Regions from separate parts of the Streptomyces sp. NPDC004647 genome, predicted to be linked through region 1. Evidence: riboswitches for the same ligand, from Rfam matches in the RefSeq annotation. Region 1 holds a riboswitch; the other holds the start of a gene.
The links. Region 1 has a riboswitch for cyclic di-AMP ahead of ABZW18_RS22685 (transglycosylase family protein). Riboswitches for the same ligand answer to the same signal wherever they lie in the genome.
Positions count from the first base shown of each region.

Region 1 (9,569 bases):
GAGCGCCGAGGTGATGCCGGCGGGCATGTTGGCGCCGAGCGCGTTCGAGACCACCGGGCCGCTCGCCCGCAGCGCCTCCGCGATCAGCCGCGTGGTCGTGGTCTTGCCGTTGGTCGCCGACACCAGGATCACATCGAGGTGTCCCGCCAGCCGGGCGAGCAAGTCGGGGTCGAGCCTCAGCGCCACCTTGCCGCCGATCACCGATCCGCTGCCGCGGCCCGCCGCCCGCGACACCGCCGCCGCGGCCTTGCCCGCCGTCACGGCCAGCTTTGCCCGCGGCGACAGCGGCTCCGTGCTGCCTGCACCTGCCATCGTCCTTGTTCCTCCTTGCATCCGGCGCCGCGCCCGCTCCCGGTGGGGTCCTGGGAGACCCGGCCGGTGAGTACGCCCCCTCGCGCCGATCGCCGGCCGGGAGGCTTCGGTCGGGGCTCAGCCTATCGAGGTCCGGCGCCGGGCCCGAACCCCGCCACCGCCCGACCTGCCGCTGCCGTCAGGACCGTACTCTTGGGGCGTGCGACACAGTGCTATTCCCGGCAGTCCGGGACTCGTCAAGCCGATGCGGCTGCTCGGCGACCCGGTGCTGCACGGACCCTGCCTCGAGGTCACCCGCTTCGACGCGGCACTGGCGCGACTGATCGAGGACATGTACGCCACGATGTACGCGGCCCAGGGTGTCGGCCTGGCCGCGAACCAGATCGGGCTGCCGGTACGGGTGTTCGTCTTCGACTGCCCCGACGACGAGGACCGCAGAAACCTCGGACACGTGGTCAACCCGCGGCTGGTCGAGGCCGACGGCGTGACCGTGACCGGCCCCGAGGGATGTCTGTCCCTCCCGGGTATCGAGGCGGGGACGCGCCGTTTCGACCACACCGTCGTCGAAGGCGTGTTGCGGACCGGCGAGCCGGTCCGCGTCGAGGGCACCGGATTCTTCGCGCGCTGTCTGCAGCACGAGATGGACCACCTGGAGGGCGGCGTCTTCCCGGACCGGCTGACCGGGCTTCGGCGCCGCCGGGTGCTCCGAGCGGCCCGCCGCGCCTCCTGGAGTTCCTAGCCGCGTATGCCCGTCGTATGCCCGCACCCGGTGGCCGGGGTACGTCAGAAGCCGGGGCCGCCCATCCGGTCGCCGGCCGCGGCCAGCCGCCCCCAGAGCAGATCGGCCAGGCTGTGCACCAACTCGTCCCGGGAGCAGGGCCGTTCGCGCAGCCACCAGTCGCCGGCCGCGTGCATCATGCCGACGATGCCGTGCCCCCAGACCCGGGCCAGCTGCTCGCCGTCCGGGCCGAGGTCGACCCGCTCGGCGATGACCTGGGCGAGCTCCTCGCCCATCCGGCGCAGCAGGGGAGCCGAGTGCCGGCCCACGTCGAAGCCCTGCTCCCCGGTCTGGGACTCGTCGGAATCGGCGGGGTGCATGAGGAAGCGGTACACCTGGGGCCGTGCCTCGATGGCGACGAGATAGGTGTCCAGCGTCGCCTCGACCCGGTCCCTGCGGTGCGCGGGGGCGTCGAGCGCGGCGCGCAGCCCGTCGAGCAGGGCGTCGGTGTGGCGTGCGGCCAGGGCCCGGTACAGCCCGCCCTTGTCGCCGAAGTGCCGGTAGAGGATCGGCTTGGTGATCCCGGCCTCCGCGGCGATGGCGTTCATGGACGCGCCCGGCCCGTCGCGCAGCACGACCCGGTCCGCGGCTTCCAGCAGCTCTTTGCGGCGTCGCGCAGCAGCTCGCTGTTGGTCGTCCCGCTGACTGGTCTCCATGGTGTGTTCTCCCCGCCCGGTGCGCGCTTGCTTGGGTGCCTGCGCAACGTAACACCTGGCTACCCAGGGCATTGAAGGGGGAACGGGGAGTTGACATGACCTACCAGTCAGTAACAGACTTCCGTTACCGCAAGTAACAAGCACGTGGAGGGGACATGGCCGAGTTCACGCTCGAGCTCAACGACGACCAGAAGGCTGTCCGGGACTGGGTCCACGGCTTTGCGGCGGATGTCATGCGCCCCGCCGCGGCCGAGTGGGACGAACGCGAGGAGACGCCCTGGCCGGTCATCCAGGACGCCGCCAAGATCGGCCTGTACTCGCTCGACTTCTACGCCCAGCAGTTCTTCGACCCCACCGGCCTCGGCATCCCCATGGCCACGGAGGAGCTCTTCTGGGGTGACGCGGGCATCGGCCTGTCCATCGTCGGCACCGGCCTGGCCGCGGTGGGCGTCCTCGCCAACGGCACGGAGGAGCAGGTGGGCACCTGGATCCCGCAGATGTACGGCGACCCCGACGATGTGAAGCTCGCCGCCTTCTGTTCCTCCGAGCCCGACTCCGGCTCGGACGTCTCCGCCATGCGCACCCGCGCGGTCTACGACGAGGCCAAGGACGAGTGGGTCCTGAACGGGACCAAGACGTGGGCGACCAACGGCGGCATCGCCAATGTCCACGTCGTCGTGGCGGTCGTGGACCCCGAGATCGGCGCGCGCGGCCACGCCTCCTTCATCGTTCCGCCGAACACGCCCGGCCTCTCCCAGGGCCAGAAGTTCAAGAAGCACGGCATCCGCGCCTCCCACACCGCCGAGGTCGTCCTGGAGGACGTACGTGTCCCCGGCCACTGCCTGCTCGGTGGCAAGGACAAGCTCGACGAGCGCCTGGCCCGCTCCCGCGAGCGCGCGAAGGCCGGCGGCGAGCGCGTGAAGAACGCCGCGATGGCGACTTTCGAGGCCTCCCGCCCGGCCGTCGGCGCCATGGCGGTCGGCACCGCCCGCGCCGCGTACGAGGTCGCCCTCGACTACGCCAAGACCCGCGAGCAGTTCGGCCGCCCCATCATCAACAACCAGGGCGTCGCCTTCCAGCTCGCCGACATGCGGACCCAGATCGACGCGGCCCGGCTGCTGGTGTGGCGCGCCTCGTGGATGGCTGCCGCGTCCAAGCCCTTCACCTCGGCGGAGGGCTCGATGTCCAAGCTCTACGCCGGCGAGGTGGCCAAGTCGGTGACGGCCCAGGCGATGCAGATCCTCGGCGGCAACGGCTTCACCCGCGAATACCCGGTCGAGCGCATGCACCGCGACGCGGCGATCTACACCATTTTCGAGGGCACGAGCGAGATCCAGCGCCTGGTGATCGCCCGCACCCTCTCCGGCATGCCGATTCGCTGACCCCGCCCGCCCTGCGCTGCCCCGCGCCGCACCCGGTCACGCCGCGGGCGGCGCGGTGTCCATGTACGGGTTCGCGGGCTGCCGGATGCGGCGGACCTCGTCCGTGTCGAGGGCCGCCGCGGCTGAGGCGGTGCCCACCTTCCCCACGGGACGCCAGGTGCCGGTCACCGTGACCCAGCTGTCCGCCGACGGGGGAGAGGCTCCGTGCATCTCGACCTTGATCGACTGGGAGTCCGCCGCGCAGCAGCTCAGGACCAGACGGGTCAGATACCAGCCGCCGTCCTCGCCGGGCGTGACGAAGCCGGTCATCCGGACCCTGCGGTCCTCCAGGCTGCGTTCGGGGTCCTGCCGCGCGCGCGAGCTGAACGCCGAGAGCGACATCGGATGGGGGGACTGGTCGGGCAGCGGTGGGAACCGCGCCTGTTCCGCCACGGCGGTGTCATCGCCCCGGGAGGCGGTGTAGGCGCCCAGGGCAGGCGGTGCGAAGAACAGCAGGGTGATCGCGGGCAGGAAGAGCAGCCAGGCGATCTTCGGTCCGCCGCTGTGGTCATGGCCGTGTCCGTGGTCCTCGTGACCCTGTTCTCCGGCCTCGGCGGGCCGGGCGAGCGGGAAGCCGTCGCGTGCCGCCCCCACCAGCCCCAGGGCGATCAGCAGCAGCGCCGACATGATCAGCGGCAGCCGCAGGCCCTCCTTCACGTACCGCAGATACACATCGCTGAACAGCGAGATGTGCAGCAGCCCGGCCCCGGACAGCAGAAGCAGCAGTACCTGGATGTTCCGCTTCACAGCAGGCACCAACCGATCAGGGCGCTGCACGCCACGGCCACCACCGCGGTCGCCGGGGCGAACCGGATCGCGAACGCCCGCCCGAAGGTGCCGGACTGCAGCGCCATGAGCTTCAGGTCGACCATGGGCCCCACGACCATGAAGGCGAGCCGGGCCGTGGGGGAGAAACCGGTCAATGAGGCCGCGACGAACGCGTCGGCCTCGGAACAGACGGCGAGCACGATGGCCAGCGCGGCCAGGAAGATGACGGAGAGCCAGGGCGAAGCGGAGAAGGTGTCCAGCACCGAGCGCGGCACCGTGACGTTGAATGTGGCGGCCGCCATCGCCCCCAGCACCAGGAATCCCCCCGCGTGCAGGAAGTCGTGCTGGAAGCCGAGCCGGAACTCCTCCCACCTGTCGTGTCCCGGCGTGTGACCGGTGGTCCGGGCCGGCAGGCGCAGCCACTCCTGGCGGCCCAGACGGATCCACAGCCAGCCCATCGCCGCCGAAGCGGCGAGCGAGGCGAGGAGCCGGGCCACCACCATCTCCGGAGCTCCCGGGAAGGCGACGGCCGTGGCGGTGAGCACGATCGGATTCACCGCGGGGGCCGAGAGGAGGAACGTCAGCGCGGCCGCCGGGGCCACCCCGCGGCGGATCAGGCTCCCCGCCACGGGCACCGAGGCGCACTCGCACCCCGGCAGGACCACCCCCGCGGCACTTGCGACGGGGACGGCGAGGGCAGGGTTCTTCGGCAGCGCCCTGCTGAAGGCCCGGGCGGGGACGAAGGCGTTGATGGCGCCCGACAGGGCGGTGCCCAGCAGCAGGAACGGCAGCGCCTGGATCACGATGGCCACGCAGATCGTCCGCCAGGCCTGTGCGGCCGGCTGGGACAGCCAGCCGCTCCCTCCCAGCGCCACGGCGACGGCCACGGCGATGACCAGCGCGCCCGCCGCCACGACGGGCGGAGAGGTCCGGCCAGGAAGCGTACGGGACGCGCGCGCGCCCAGTGCCGGCGGCACCGATGACGGGGGGTCGATCAGCTCTTCCGCTCTCTGCACACTGACTCCGAAGGTCCGCGACGAGGGACCTCACGATAACCGGGGGGAGGGCCGCCACCCCGGCGCACAACGCGGTGACCACGCTGTCGAATCATCCGTTTCACCTGTTATGGGCGTTCGAGCAGCGAGTGTCCGACATGCGCCAAATGCAGATACTATGCGGCGCGGCAAAAGACTGCTTAGCGCCTGCAATGCAGCAAAGGAGAACCTCGGCTCCAAATAGGGCAATTCGACTGCGGGTGAGCCATCTCACAGGAGTTCCGCCCTGATGTGACCCCGCGCACTCGATACGCCCCAAATCTGCCAACTTGGTTACCGAACGCAGATTATGAGAGCCGTTCAGTAGTAATGCCTATCGCTCTGGGACCAAGATCGGCAGCGTAGCGTGACCCGGCGTCGAGTGGATCTCGTTAATACCGAATGCGTGGAATACCCGGCACTTGTGGTGAAGAAATCAATGCGCTTACTTTTGCCGCTGCCTGCCCATCGAAAGGGCGGGCGCCACCAGCCGGAACGCCGAGTCCTGCCGCCGGCCGGGGGAGAAACGACAAACGCACCACGGCAGGAGCGGGGGAACCAGGTAAGTGCCGTACCGCGCGATGGTGTGCGGTCCGGCTTGGGGTGAAGACGCGCCGCAGCGCTTGACGCTGCTCAGGGCGCGGCCGGGCAACTCCAGCCCGAACCCGACAGCTCACCTCGCAGGCGTAGGAGAGGACCCACCTATGTCTGCACGCGGACGTCACCGTCGCTACCGCCCCGGCCGAATCTCCCGGGTGTCCCTCGTCGCCGCCGCAGGCGGCGCCGGTATCGCTCTTCCCCTCATCGGTGTCGGCCAGGCGAACGCCGCCTCCGTCAGCACCTGGGACAAGGTCGCCGAGTGCGAGAGCACCGGCAACTGGAGCATCAACAACGGCAACGGGTTCTATGGCGGACTTCAGTTCACCGAGGAGACCTGGAACGCGTTCGGCGGCAGCGAGTACGCGCCGCGCGCCGACCAGGCGACCAAGGACCAGCAGATCGCCATCGCCGAGAAGGTGCTCGACAGCCAGGGCCCCGGTGCCTGGCCCGTGTGCTCCGGCAAGGCCGGTCTGACCCAGGGCGGTGCCGACCCCGAGGTCTCCACCGAGGGCCGGCAGGCCCCCGCCAAGGCCAAGTCCGAGGCCGCTCCGAAGCCCAAGAGCACGCCGGCCGAGGGCAAGCGCGAGGCGAAGCCCGAGTCGTACACCGTCGTCCCGGGCGACTCCCTCTACAAGATCGCGACCGCCAAGCACACCGACGGCGGCTGGCAGCGGGTCTACGAGGACAACCGCAAGGTCGTCGGCGACGACCCGAACCTGATCCGCCCGGGCCAGAAGCTCGCCGTGGGCGGCGACAAGGCCGAGGCCGAGCCGAAGCGGGAGCAGGCCCCCAAGGCCGCGCCCAAGGCCGAGGCTCCGAAGGCCGAGGCTCCGAAGGCCGCGCACAAGGCCGCCCCCAAGGCCGAGGCCAAGCCGAAGCAGCAGGCCAAGAGCGCCTCCGGCTTCACCGCTCCGGTCGGTGACACCACGATCGGCACCCCGTACCACCAGGCCGGCGGCAGCTGGTCCAGCGGCTACCACACCGGCGCCGACTTCCCCGTACCCACCGGCACCCCGCTGAAGTCCATCGGCGCGGGCGAGGTCGTCTCCGCGGGCTGGGGCGGCTCGTACGGCAACGAGGTCGTCATCCGCCACGAGGACGGCAAGTACAGCCAGTACGGCCACCTGTCCTCGCTGTCCGTCTCGGCCGGCCAGTCGGTCACCGGCGGCCAGCAGATCGGCCTGTCCGGTTCGACCGGCAACTCCTCCGGCCCGCACCTGCACTTCGAGGTGCGCACCGGCCCGGACTACGGCTCGGACATCGACCCGCTCGCCTACCTGCGGGAGCACGGCGTCTCCATCTGAGGTAACGCGACACCGGGACCGGAGCGTTCGACGCACCTTCCCGACCGGCTGAGGCGCCCTTCCCCGCGTGCGGGAGGGGCGCCTCAGCCGTGCCCGGCCGACGCACCCCTCCCGCTCGCCGTGCGGCCGGACGGGTGATAGCGCGAGGATTCCGCAACCGCGCCGCCGGACGCGCCGTCGCAAAGGGGAAACCGCACCATCCCTTCCGATGGGCACTTTGAAGGAGGCGACCGAACATGGCCGACCCGTTCGCTGTCACGATGGAGCTCCCGGTGCAGGCGCAGGAGTCCCCGCTCGCAGGCCCGGTCAACGGCGTTCGCAACTCGTCCGACGCCCAGCGGCTGCTGCTGCACGCCGAGCTGACCCGGGCCGCCATCCCGCCGCATCCCGACGACCGGCGCGTCATCCGCGACCTCGCCCAGCTGGACGGAGGGGCCGTCGGAGCCATCGTCCGCTGGCTGCAACAGGCCGGCGGCACCGGCGCAGGGCTCCTCTCCCCGCCGGACCCCGCGAAGCGCATCGACCCCCGCCTGCTTCCCTGGTGACGCCCGGGCCGGCCCGCGCACGGCGTACGCGCTACCACGTCGGGCGCGCCGTGACTCCCGCGTCCACCACGAGATCGTGCCCGGTGACGCACTCCGCCATCGGCGAGGCGAGGAAGACACAGGCGCGCCCGATGTCGGCGGGACGGCACAACCGCCCCAGCGGCGCCGCGTTCCGGTAGCGCTCCACACCCTCGGGCCACTCCTCCTCGATATCGGGCCGGTGGATCAGGCCCGGGGAGACGGTGTTCACCCGGATCCCGTAGGGGCCGTACTCGAGCGCCGCGGCCCGCGCGTGCATGATCAGGGCGGCCTTGGACGCGGCATAGTGCGCGTGCCCGGGGGCGGGGGCGGAACCCTCGATGGAAGCGATGTGCGTGATCGTGCCGCCGCCCCCGCCGCCCGCGCCCTCCCGCCGCATCGCCCCTGCGGCCGCTTGCGTGCAGGAGAACGCGCTGGTGAGGTTGGTGTCGACCACCGCGCGCCAGTCGGCCGCGGTCATCGACGGCAGATCCCGCACCGGCTGGACCCCGGCATTGTTGACGAGGGCGTCCACTCGGCCGAACCGGGACTGCGCGGCCTCCATCAGCCGGGCGCAGCCCGCTTCGTCCGTGAGGTCGGCGGCCACGGCCCAGGCCTCGCCGCCTTGTTCGGCGATCCGGGCCACCAGCTCCCGGGCGCGCTCCGCGCTCGTACGGTGGTGGGCCACCACGCGGGCGCCGGCCCGGGCGAACTCCTCGGCGATCCCCGCCCCCACCGTGCCGCCGGCTCCGGTCACGACCGCCACCAGCCCGTCGAGGCCGGGGAGTTGGCTCTGCGGGCCCGGCCCGGTCATGAGGCGCGGGACAGCGCGCGAATGAGCTCCGCGTGCAGCGGATAGCGCGCGCACAGGTCCTCCTCGTCGCCGCCTTCGTAGTCGGCGGGGACGAATCCCGGGGCCATCGTGCAGCCGAGGAGCGCGCGCTCGCCCCCCGGGCGTACCCGTGCCCCCATCCAGGTGCGGCCCGGCACGACGTACTGCACGTGTTCACCGGCGTCCACCTGCCCGCCCAGCACCTCCACCCGTGACGCGCCGCCCGGTTCCAGGAGCAGCAGCTCCACTGGATCGCCGAGGTAGAAGTGCCAGACCTCGTCGCGCGGCAGCCGGTGCATCGCGGAGAAGTGACCGTCGTCGGCCGACAGCAGCAGGAGGATCGCCGAACCCGAGGGGCGCCCGTCGGGCTGCTGCGGCCCCGCCCAGGTACGGCGGAACAGCCCGCCCTCCAAAGGCAGCGGCTCCAGGGCGTACATCCGCGCGAGTTCGTCCGCCGAAGGAAGGGGGTCCTGCATGCGCCGCCTCCAAGCCTCGTCTGTGATGCATATCACGCTAGTATGCATTCCGCTTCGCTCTCTGTGTCCGGACGGCCGTGTTCCGGCCATTTTCGTCAGCCAGGGAAGTTCCGGACGCCATTTCCCAAGGTCCGATCTTGAAGTGAACGTGTTGGTCGAGAACGTGAAGTGACGCCATTTCAGCCATCGGCACTCCCTTGATATCCGGAAATCGACATTCCCTTGTGGCAGCGGAATAGGCGTCCTAATCTTTGCGGCGCCCGCCGAGTCGCCCGTGCGGGTCCCTGTCCGCCGGAACGCCGAGTCCTGCCGTCGGCCGGGGGGAGGCCGAAGACCATGACGGCAGGAGCGGGGGAACCAGGAGGACGCCGCACCGCGCGAGCCGCGCGGACGGCTAGGGGTGAAGACACGCCGGGACCTGCACCGCCCCGGGCGTGGCCGGGCAACTCCAGCCCGAACCCGACAGCTCACCTCGCAGGCGTAGGAGAGGAAGCGCTCTATGCCCGCACGTGGACGCCACCGCCGCTACCGGCCGAACCGAATCTCCCAGGCATCCCTGACCGTCACCGCCGGCGGGGCCGGCATAGCCCTGCCGCTCGTCGGCGCCTCCGGGGCGACCGCCGCGCCCGCCGAAACCTGGGACAAGGTGGCGGAGTGCGAGAGCACCAACGACTGGAGCATCAACACCGGCAACGGCTTCTACGGCGGACTGCAGTTCACCCAGAGCACCTGGGCGGAGTACGGCGGAACCCAGTACGCCCCCCGCGCGGACCTGGCCACCAGGGACCAGCAGATCGCCATCGCCGAGAAGGTCCTCGAGGGCCA
Region 1 covers NZ_JBEXKU010000053.1:4,618-14,186, reverse strand. The annotation lists gene ABZW18_RS22715 (MurT ligase domain-containing protein) at 1-312, opposite strand, end outside; gene def (peptide deformylase) at 512-1,051, shown strand; gene ABZW18_RS22705 (TetR family transcriptional regulator) at 1,096-1,746, opposite strand; gene ABZW18_RS22700 (acyl-CoA dehydrogenase family protein) at 1,902-3,128, shown strand; gene ABZW18_RS22695 (TIGR03943 family protein) at 3,165-3,914, opposite strand; gene ABZW18_RS22690 (permease) at 3,911-4,900, opposite strand; cyclic di-AMP (ydaO/yuaA leader) riboswitch at 5,494-5,669, shown strand; gene ABZW18_RS22685 (transglycosylase family protein) at 5,674-6,873, shown strand; gene ABZW18_RS22680 (hypothetical protein) at 7,110-7,418, shown strand; gene ABZW18_RS22675 (SDR family oxidoreductase) at 7,450-8,250, opposite strand; gene ABZW18_RS22670 (cupin domain-containing protein) at 8,247-8,744, opposite strand; gene ABZW18_RS22665 (transglycosylase family protein) at 9,244-9,569, shown strand, end outside.

Region 2 (9,569 bases), on a different contig from region 1:
GTCCAGCTTCTTCTGAGCGGCGTCGGACTTCTCCTTCGCTCCGTTGTACTTCTCGGTGGCCACCTCGGCCTCGTGGTGGAGCCGGTCCACCTCGGCCTTCACCTGAGCGGGGGTGAGACCCGGGTCGGCGTACGCGGGGCCATCGACGGCTGTCGCGCCCGCCGCGCCGGCGAGGGCGAGCACCGTCGCCGTACGGGCGGTGTTGCCGGTGAGCGATCGCTGCCTGGGCTTTCTGTGCGAGGCCACGGCCGCCATCACATCCTTCCTGCTGACCGGCGGCCGTGGGGAGCGGTCGCCATGGGGGAGGACCGTAGCCCTCCGGATCGCCGGCGAGCACGGCGATGACCGGGACTGAAAGGTTTCGGCACGGCGCTGAACAGAAGCACCGGGTGAATTCTCCCGGTACTGCCGGTTCGCGCTACGGGCCTGACCGAAGCGGCGATTGAGGCTCTCCCGGCTGAACCCCGGTGCTATGAGCCCGGGCGCGGGCTGCCGGTCTGCCGCGCATGTCGGCGTGACAGTGCCCCCGACTGCACGCAGTCGGGGGCACTGTCACAGCTTGCGGCACGCGGCCCGTACCGGCGCTGGTCCGTACGGCCTTGTCCGTCGTAGGCGGCTACGCCGGGCGGACGCTCCCGTAGATCGGCATGAACGTGATCGCCTCGGTCCGTACGTTCGCCCCGGGCTTCGGCGCGTGGATCATCTGGCCGTCGCCTATGTAGAGCCCGACGTGGCTGATGTCGTCGTAGAAGAAGACCAGGTCACCCGGCTTCAGGTCCTCCGTGGCGATGCGCGAGCCGACCTTCACCTGGTCCCAGGTGGTGCGGGGCAGCGAGACACCTGCGGCCTTCCAGGCACCCTGGGTCAGGCCCGAGCAGTCGTAGGAGTTCGGGCCGGTGGCGCCCCACACGTACGGCTTGCCGATCTGCGCCCGCGCGAAAGCCAGCGCCTTGGCAGCCTTGGTGGCGTACGTGCCGGAGTCCGCGCCCGTGCCCGAGCCCGGGGTGGAGGTGCCGCCGTCCGACGAGCCCGAGCCCTCGTTCCGCTCCCGCTCCTCGCGCTGCTTCTCCGCCTGCTCCCGGGCCAGCTCCTCCGCCTTGCGCTGGGCTGCCTGCTCTCTCTTGCGCTCGAGCGCCGCCAGCCGCGCCTTCTCCTCGGCCGTCAGGTCCGACAGCAGCTCGCGGGCTTTGGCGAGCTTGCCCTGCACGGACTCCTTGCTGGTCCGCAGCTCGTTCTGCGACTCGTTCAGCTGCGCCAGGCTCTCGGTCGCCTCGGCGCGCTTCTCCGTCGCAGTCGCCTGCTGGGTCTGGAAGTCCGTCACCGCTTGCTTCTGCCGGCCGGTCATCCGGTCCAGCATGTGGTTCTGGTCGAAGTAGTCCTGCGGGTCGGAGGCGAGCAGCAGGGTCGCGGTCGGGTCCATCCCGCCGTTCCGGTACTGCGTTGCGGCGTAGCTGCCGAGCAGCCGCCGGGCCTCGTTGAGCTTCTGCGTCCGCTTGGCCACATCGTCGATCAGCCGGTCGGACTTGGTGCGCTGCTTGTCCGTGCGCTCCTTTGCCTCGTTGTACTCCTGGGTGGCCGTACCCGCCTGCCGGTAGAGCTCGTCCACCTTCTTCTGGACCTCTTCCACGCTCTGCTTCGGCTCCCCAGGTGCGGCCTGGGCAGTCTGCGAGAGCAGGCCGAAGGAGGCGAGTGCCGCGGTCGAGAGGCCGACGGCGGTGCGGGACCCGTGGGAGGTGAGAGTACGAGGCCGCGATTTGCGGTGCGACGCCAAGGCGCGCGTCTCCTTCCGTGGACCGCCTACCGGGTTAGCTGTCGGGTTCGGGCGATCGGAAGGTTGCCCTACGGTCCGTACGCCGCGTGCTCTGCACGCGTGTGCGAACCGATTCACCCCGGTGATACGTGTGGGTCCCCGGCTCCGGCTGCCCCTCGGGCATTGGCCGGACTCGGCGTCGGCGCCCGTGCCGACGCGGTCGCCGGCGGGGGGTGCGGGTCGCCTGAGCGAGCACGGTAGCCAACTTGTGGTGCCGCTGTGAAGGCTGATGTTCGATATGCCCGAAACCTTTTCGTGACCTAGCCCCCATGGCAACCGACTGGACGGTACGCGGCTGCGCACAGTGACAACCGACGGGACGGTACGGAGGGGCCTCGGTGGTGATCCGGAGGGAAGCACGGTGGACATCGCCGGGACGGCGGCGGGACGACAACCGGGCGGCAGCGGGCCGGCGGCGGGGCAGCACCAGGGCAGCGGCAGGGGCAGCGACGGGGGTGACAATGGGGAAGCGGTGTGGGCTGTCGGTCCGGCGGCCTAGACTCGGTTGGCGATGAGCAGCCTCTTTGACGACAGCTTCCTGGCGGACCTCGAGCACCCGGCCGAGCGCCCCCCGCCCCCGCCCGAGGGCCCGGCGCCCGAACACGTTCCGGCGGACCTGTTCGGTGGGCGCTTCGACGCCCCCGTGGACCGGGACGCGTACTACCGCGACGGCGCACCGCGCCCCGCCGTGGACCCCGCCGCGCTGCTCGAAGGCCTGAACGAGCAGCAGCGGGCCGCGGTCGTCCACACCGGTTCGCCGCTGCTCATCGTCGCCGGTGCCGGGTCCGGCAAGACCCGGGTGCTCACCCACCGGATCGCACATCTGCTGGGCACCCGCCGCGTGCACCCCGGCCAGGTCCTCGCGATCACCTTCACCAACAAGGCCGCGGGCGAGATGAAGGAGCGAGTGGAGGAGCTCGTGGGGCCGCGGGCGAATGCCATGTGGGTGTCCACCTTCCACAGCGCGTGCGTCCGCATCCTGCGCCGGGAGAGCAAGAAACTCGGCTTCACCTCCAGCTTCTCGATCTACGACGCCGCCGACTCCAAGCGCCTCATGGCACTGGTCTGCCGAGATCTGGACCTGGACCCCAAGCGCCACCCTCCCAAGGCCTTCAGCGCGAAGATCTCCAACCTCAAGAACGAGCTCATCGACGAGGAGGACTTCGCCGCGCAGGCTGCCGGGAGCGCCTCCGGGTCGGAGGGCGGCGGAGGGTTCGAGAAGACCCTCGCCGAGGCGTACGCGCTCTACCAGTCGCGGCTGCGCGAGGCCAACGCGCTGGACTTCGACGACATCATCATGACGACGGTTCATCTCCTCCAGGCGTTCCCGGACGTCGCGGAGCACTACCGGCGGCGCTTCCGGCACGTACTCGTCGACGAATACCAGGACACCAACCACGCGCAGTACACCCTGATCCGTGAGCTGGTGGGGACGGGCGGGACCGAGGCCGGGACCGAGACCGATCGAGCCCCTGTCGCGGAGCTGTGCGTGGTGGGCGACGCCGACCAGTCGATCTACGCCTTCCGCGGCGCGACCATCCGTAACATCCTCCAGTTCGAGGAGGACTATCCGGACGCGAAGACGATCCTGCTGGAGCAGAACTACCGCTCCACGCAGACCATCCTCAGCGCCGCCAATGCCGTCATCGAGCGGAACGAGAACCGCCGCCCGAAGAACCTGTGGACCGAGGCCGGGGCGGGCGCGTCGATCACCGGCTATGTCGCCGACACCGAGCACGACGAGGCGCAGTTCGTCGCCGACGAGATCGACCGGCTGACGGACGCGGGTGACGCCAAGGCGGGCGACGTCGCCGTTTTCTACCGTACGAACGCCCAGTCCCGGGTCTTCGAAGAAATCTTCATCCGGGTCGGGCTGCCGTACAAGGTCGTCGGCGGCGTGCGCTTCTACGAGCGCAAGGAGGTCCGCGACGTGCTCGCGTATCTGCGCGTGCTCGCGAACCCCGAGGACACCGTGCCGCTGCGCCGGATCCTCAACGTGCCCAAGCGCGGCATCGGCGACCGGGCGGAGGCGATGATCGACGCGCTCGCGCAGCGCGAGAAGACCTCCTTCGCGCAGGCGCTGCGCCGGGTCGACGAGGCGTACGGCATGGCGGCCCGGTCGGCGAACGCGGTGAAGCGGTTCAACACACTGCTCGAGGAGCTGCAGACGATCGCCGAGTCCGGCGCCGGGCCGGCGACGGTGCTGGAGGCGGTCCTGGAGCGTACGGGCTATCTCGCCGAGCTCCAGGCGTCCACCGATCCGCAGGACGAGACGCGGGTCGAGAACCTTCAGGAACTGGCGGCGGTGGCCCTGGAGTTCGAGCAGGAGCAGGCCGCTGGGAACGCTGAGAACCCGGGCACGCTCTCCGACTTCCTGGAGCGGGTCGCGCTGGTCGCCGACTCCGACCAGATCCCGGACGAGGACGAGGACGGCTCGGGCGTCATCACGCTGATGACGCTGCACACGGCCAAGGGCCTGGAGTTCCCTGTGGTCTTTCTGACGGGGATGGAGGACGGTGTCTTCCCGCACATGCGGGCGCTCGGCCAGACGAAGGAGCTGGAGGAGGAGCGGCGGTTGGCCTATGTGGGCATCACGCGTGCCCGGGAGCGGCTGTATCTGACGCGGGCGACGATGCGCAGTGCGTGGGGCCAGCCGTCGTACAACCCGGCCTCCCGGTTCCTCGAGGAGATCCCGGACGAGTTCGTGCAGTGGCGGCGTACGGGACCCGCTACGCCCTCGGCGTCGGCGGGCGCGATGGCGGGGCTGACGTCCTCGCTGTCGTCATCCCGCTCCAAGGCGGGGCCGAGCGGGTTCGCGACCCGCAGGACCACGGACCGGCCGGTGATCTCACTGGTGGTCGGGGACCGGGTGACACACGATCAGTTCGGTCTGGGGACCGTGGTGTCGGTGACGGGGAACGGGCATGACGCCAAGGCGACGATCGACTTCGGGGACGAGAAACCGAAGGTGCTGCTGCTGCGGTACGCGCCGGTCGAGAAGCTCTGACCCGGGAGGGCGATGGCGGTGTCGGTCCGGGCTGCGCGCCGCTTCGGGTCGGCCGGACCCGCCTGTCAGCGCTGAGTCTTGGGGCGGGCTGAGCCGACCCCGCCCCTGTACGCCTCAGCTCCGCGCGCCTCGGCCCGGATGCGCCGACTCCGGACGCCTCAGCTCCGGGTGGGTCAGGCCGGGGTGGGTCAGGCCGGGGTGGGTCAGGTCGGGTCGAGGCCCTTGCTGCGCAGCCACGGCAGCGGGTCGATCGCCGAGTCGCCGCCGGGGTGCACCTCGAAGTGCAGGTGCGGGCCGGTGGAGTTGCCGGAGTTGCCGGAGTAGGCGATGACGTCCCCCGCCTTGACCGAACCGGACCGGATCTTCGTACTGCTGAGGTGGCAGTACCACGTCTCGGTGCCGTCGGGGGCGGTGACTATGGCCATGTTGCCGTAGGAGAGGTTGTATTGCGTGCGGACGGTGCCGTCGGTCGCGGCCATCACCGGCGTGCCGTAGCTCACCGGGAAGTCGATGCCGCTGTGCACGGACATCCAGTTGACACCCGCCTGGCCGTACGTGGCGCTGAGCCCGTGCTGCTCGACCGGGATCGCGAACTTGGGGCGGAGCGCCTCCTTGCGGGCGGCCTCGGCCTCCTTGCGCTTCTTCTCATCCAGCTGCCGCTGCTTGAGGTCGATGCGTTCCTGCGTACGGCTGGCGCGGTCCGCGAAGTCGTCGGCGTCGGCGGTGAGCGTCGCGAGCTGGGAGTCGAGCTTGCTGTTGGCCGCGGCCGGCTTGACGGCCGACACATCGGCGGCGGCCTGCGTGGTCTTGGATTCGCCCTTGTCGGCGTCGAGGCCGCTGACGGATGCGGCGGCGATACCTGCCACGCCCATCACGGCGACTGAGGGGACGGCGACGGTGAGGAGAGCGGAGCGGCGGGCGGGGGTGCGGCGGCGGCTCCGGCCCACGGGGCGGTTGTCCGCCCGGCGAGGGGCCGGGAGGATCGCTGCCTCGGGATCGAGGCCGGCCGGGTCCTCGTAGTATCCGGCGTCGGTTCCGTCGTTCTCGCTCAACGCCTCGAAGGCGGCCGTGCGTTCAGGTTCGGCTTCGGCGGCGTCGCTGTACGGCGCCTGGTCGTAGGACTCCTGGTCGTAGGACTCCTGGTCGTAGGACGCCGGGCCGTACGGTGTCTGGTCGTACGGCTCCTCGGCGGGGGAGTCCTCAACGGCCGCGTAGGCGGAGCCGTCCCAACTCTGGTTCTGCGCCGGGCCGTTGTCCCATGGCTCTTCGGGGTTCAGCCCCTGGTCCGTGTCCGTGGGGTGGGGAATGCCGTTCGGGTCGAAGCTCGCGTCGTACTGCCCGGTGCCGTACTGCCCGGCGGTGTCCCACGCCCCGGTGTTCCATCCAGTGGCGTCCAACTGGCCGGTCGTGTCGAGTGACTCGGCGGCGACGGGGCCCGCCTGGGCCGGGATGCCGGGGGTCGGTTCGTAACCGGTGGCAGCCCACATCCCGCTGGTGTCGTAGCTGCCGGTCTCGTACGTCGTCGGGTGGGCCCCGTACGCGTCGTATCCGGCGCCGTACGCGTCATATCCGGCGGCCGGCTGGGCGCCGCTCGTGTCCCAGTGCCCGGTGTCCCAGTTCCCCGTGGCGTACTGCGTCGCGCCGTACTGCGGAGATCCGTACTGGGTGGTGTCGTACTGGCCCGTGTCATAGCTGCCGGGAAGCGAGCCGAAGAGCGGGTCGCCGTCACCGTAGGCCGCGTCACCGTAGGCCGTGGCGAGGTTGTCGAAGGTTCCGGTCGCGTAGCCGTCGTACCCGGCGTGGCCGTTGAGGGCCCCCTGCTGGTCGTACGCCGTATAGTGCGCATGCGAGGCGTCAGGAGCGTTAACGGTCGGGATCGTGCCTCCCGACGGGTGACGGTCGTTCACCACCAAGCTTCTCTTTCGCCTCGGCAGCAGGAGAATTAGCGGCGACTGTACCCGGCGGTATGCGACGGCGACAATCTTCGGCAGGATTCGAGCTGCCGGGGAACGGGCATATGGCCGTCTTTCGGCTGATGCAGACTGTAGCTTGGCCGGGTGTTCGAATTCAGTTCGACGGCCAATCTCCCCTGGGCGGGGGCGGATCAGGCCACGGAGGCCGCCTCCGAGGCCTCGCCGCCCGGCGACGCGGCGTCCAACGCCTGGCGAATCCCCGCGGCGACTGCCGCATGCACCGGCAGCGCGAGATGTCCGATACCGCTGACCTGCACGTTGTGCGAAATGAGATCCGGGTGGTCGAGGCAGGCCGTCTCCAGCGGAACCATCAGCTGGTCCAGGTCGCTCCAGAAGTTGACGAAATGCGTGGTGCAATTCGGGGCGGGTTGCGCCAACTCCTCGATCAGATCCGAATCCGGACGCATCTGCCGCACGATCGGGTGGGCGGACAGCAGGGGCACGGCACGGGTGCCGGAGTGCGGGGTGCCGAGCGCGACCAGGGTGCGGACGCGGGCGTCGCCGCCGAGCCGCTGTACGTAGTAGCGGGCGATCAGCCCACCCAGGCTGTGCCCCACGATGTCGACCTGGTCGTGGCCGGTACGGGCGCAGACCTCCTCGATGTGCGGGCCGAGAAGGGCCGCGGCGGCACGGATGTCACAGCACAGCGGGGAGTAGTTGAGAGCTTCAACTTCGCTCCACCCGTGCTGGCGCAGGGAGCGTCGCAGCAGGACGAAGACCGAGCGGTTGTCGATGAAGCCGTGCAGCAGCAGGACCGGCAGCCGGTCCTCGTGGGGGGCTTCGACGGTCGCCAGGATGGACGCTTCGGACGCGTCCAGCGGCTCGATGGGGGTGATGACCTGCGGCTCGCAGGGCGAGTTCTGGCTGGGGCGCTCCTGGATCACGCCGGTGGGGTAGAGCACGGCGTGCCCGGCGAGAATCGCCAGGTCCAGGGCCGTGGCCTTGATGAGCGCGGCGGAGGGGCGTAGAAGACTCGGAAGAAAGGGTAGGGCCCCCATTGGCCGACCTCCCGACCGGCACGCGAAGGGACGACTCCGTCCCCCGTGTGCCCTCACGGAAAGCCGTTTCGAGGACCGGTGCGGCTCGGGGTCCGGGTCGCACCGCCTGGGCCGCGGCTCTCACGGCGCCTTGGTGCGGAGACCTCGCTGCGGCTCTCCTTGTACGTGTCCCAGGTGTGATTTCCCCCTCTGAGGCCTTCGCGAAACTGCTGGGTGCGGGATGCTGGGGATAACGTTCGTTCACTTCCGGTGTTTCCGGCCATGTGGGAACTGGGCCGGCGGCGGCGGACGGACACCGCGGATGTACAGATATACAGAGATGTGCATGGAGGCAGTGATGGGTGTGTCGGGTCCGATCCGCGTGGTCGTGGCGAAGCCGGGGCTCGACGGCCACGATCGCGGAGCCAAGGTCATCGCACGGGCGCTCCGTGACGCCGGTATGGAGGTCATCTACACCGGGCTGCACCAGACCCCGGAGCAGATCGTCGACACGGCGATCCAGGAGGACGCCGACGCGATCGGCCTTTCCATCCTGTCCGGTGCCCACAACACGCTCTTCGCGAAGGTGCTCGAGCTGCTGAAAGAGCGCGACGCGGTGGACATCAAGGTCTTCGGCGGCGGCATCATCCCCGAGGCGGATATCGCTCCGCTGAAGGAGCTGGGCGTGGCGGAGATCTTCACGCCCGGCGCCACGACCGGCGACGTTGTGGCCTGGGTACAGGCCAATGTCCGCGAGCTCGCGGTCTAGCGGACGATCAGCGGGCCGACGCGTCTGGTGGGTCTGGCAACGACCAGCGGGCCGGCGGGGCCGGCGGGCTGGAGGGTCTGGCAGACGACCATGGGCCGACGGGGGTCGGAGGGTCGCCCGGTCGGCGGGCCGATTGCGCCAGTGGACCGAGGGCCGTTTCCATGAGCCCGTGGGGCTGCTGTGCCGGCTCCGCCGAGCGGACTGTGGGCTGTACAGCCGGGGGAAGGTTCGATGCCCGGGTGCTCCGACGTCCCCTGTGGTGAGGTGGCCGGTGGTCGCTCAGCGGACTCGCTCGCGGGAGGCCGCTGCCGGCGCCGCCCACGGGCGGCGGCCGAGGCCCTCGCCGCCCATCGGAGGCCGAGGTCATGGGGCGCAGGCAGCCTCGGTCGCGGGCGATCAGTTCATGGCCCCGCCCGTGGGGGCAGGGGCCTGGTCCACGAGGGGTTCGAGCTCGCAGTGCATGGTGGCGCGCAGCCGGAGTGTGCCGATGAGACGCTGGAATGCCTCCGACCAGTAGCCGCCCGCGCCCGGCGAGGCGCCCTCCGGTTCATCCGGTATCGCCGTCAGCATTTCCAGCCGGTCGGCCTGAGCCGGGTCCAGGCAGCGTTCGGCCAGGCCCATCACGCCGCTGAAGCTCCAGGGGTAGCTGCCCGCGTCCCGGGCGATGTCCAGGGCGTCGACCACCGCCCGGCCGAGCGGTTCGGTCCAGGGGAGGGCGCACACTCCGAGGATCTGGAAGGCCTCCGACAGTCCGTGGGCCGCGATGAACTCCGCCACCCACGCGGCCCGTGCGGCGGGGGGAAGCGCCGACAGCAGCTTTGCCCGCTCGCCCAGCGAAGCCGTACCGGCTGTCGCGGCGGACGGTGCCGAGGGGGATCCGAGCAGGGCGCGGGCCCATGCGGCGTTCCGCTGTCGTACGGCCGCCCGGCACCAGGCGGAGTGCAGTTCCGCCTGCCAGTCGTCGGTGACCGGCAGCGCCACGATGTCCGCCGGGACGTGGCCGCCGAGCCGGTCCGTCCAGGAGTCCAGCGGC
Region 2 covers NZ_JBEXKU010000095.1:2,931-12,499, forward strand. The annotation lists gene ABZW18_RS29490 (C40 family peptidase) at 1-246, opposite strand, end outside; gene ABZW18_RS29495 (NlpC/P60 family protein) at 617-1,771, opposite strand; cyclic di-AMP (ydaO/yuaA leader) riboswitch at 1,779-1,959, opposite strand; gene pcrA (DNA helicase PcrA) at 2,322-4,817, shown strand; gene ABZW18_RS29505 (peptidoglycan DD-metalloendopeptidase family protein) at 5,021-6,724, opposite strand; gene ABZW18_RS29510 (alpha/beta fold hydrolase) at 6,922-7,788, opposite strand; gene ABZW18_RS29515 (cobalamin B12-binding domain-containing protein) at 8,126-8,536, shown strand; gene ABZW18_RS29520 (DUF5691 domain-containing protein) at 8,933-9,569, opposite strand, start outside.
Region 2: another riboswitch for cyclic di-AMP. It lies ahead of ABZW18_RS29495 (NlpC/P60 family protein); the one in region 1 lies ahead of ABZW18_RS22685 (transglycosylase family protein).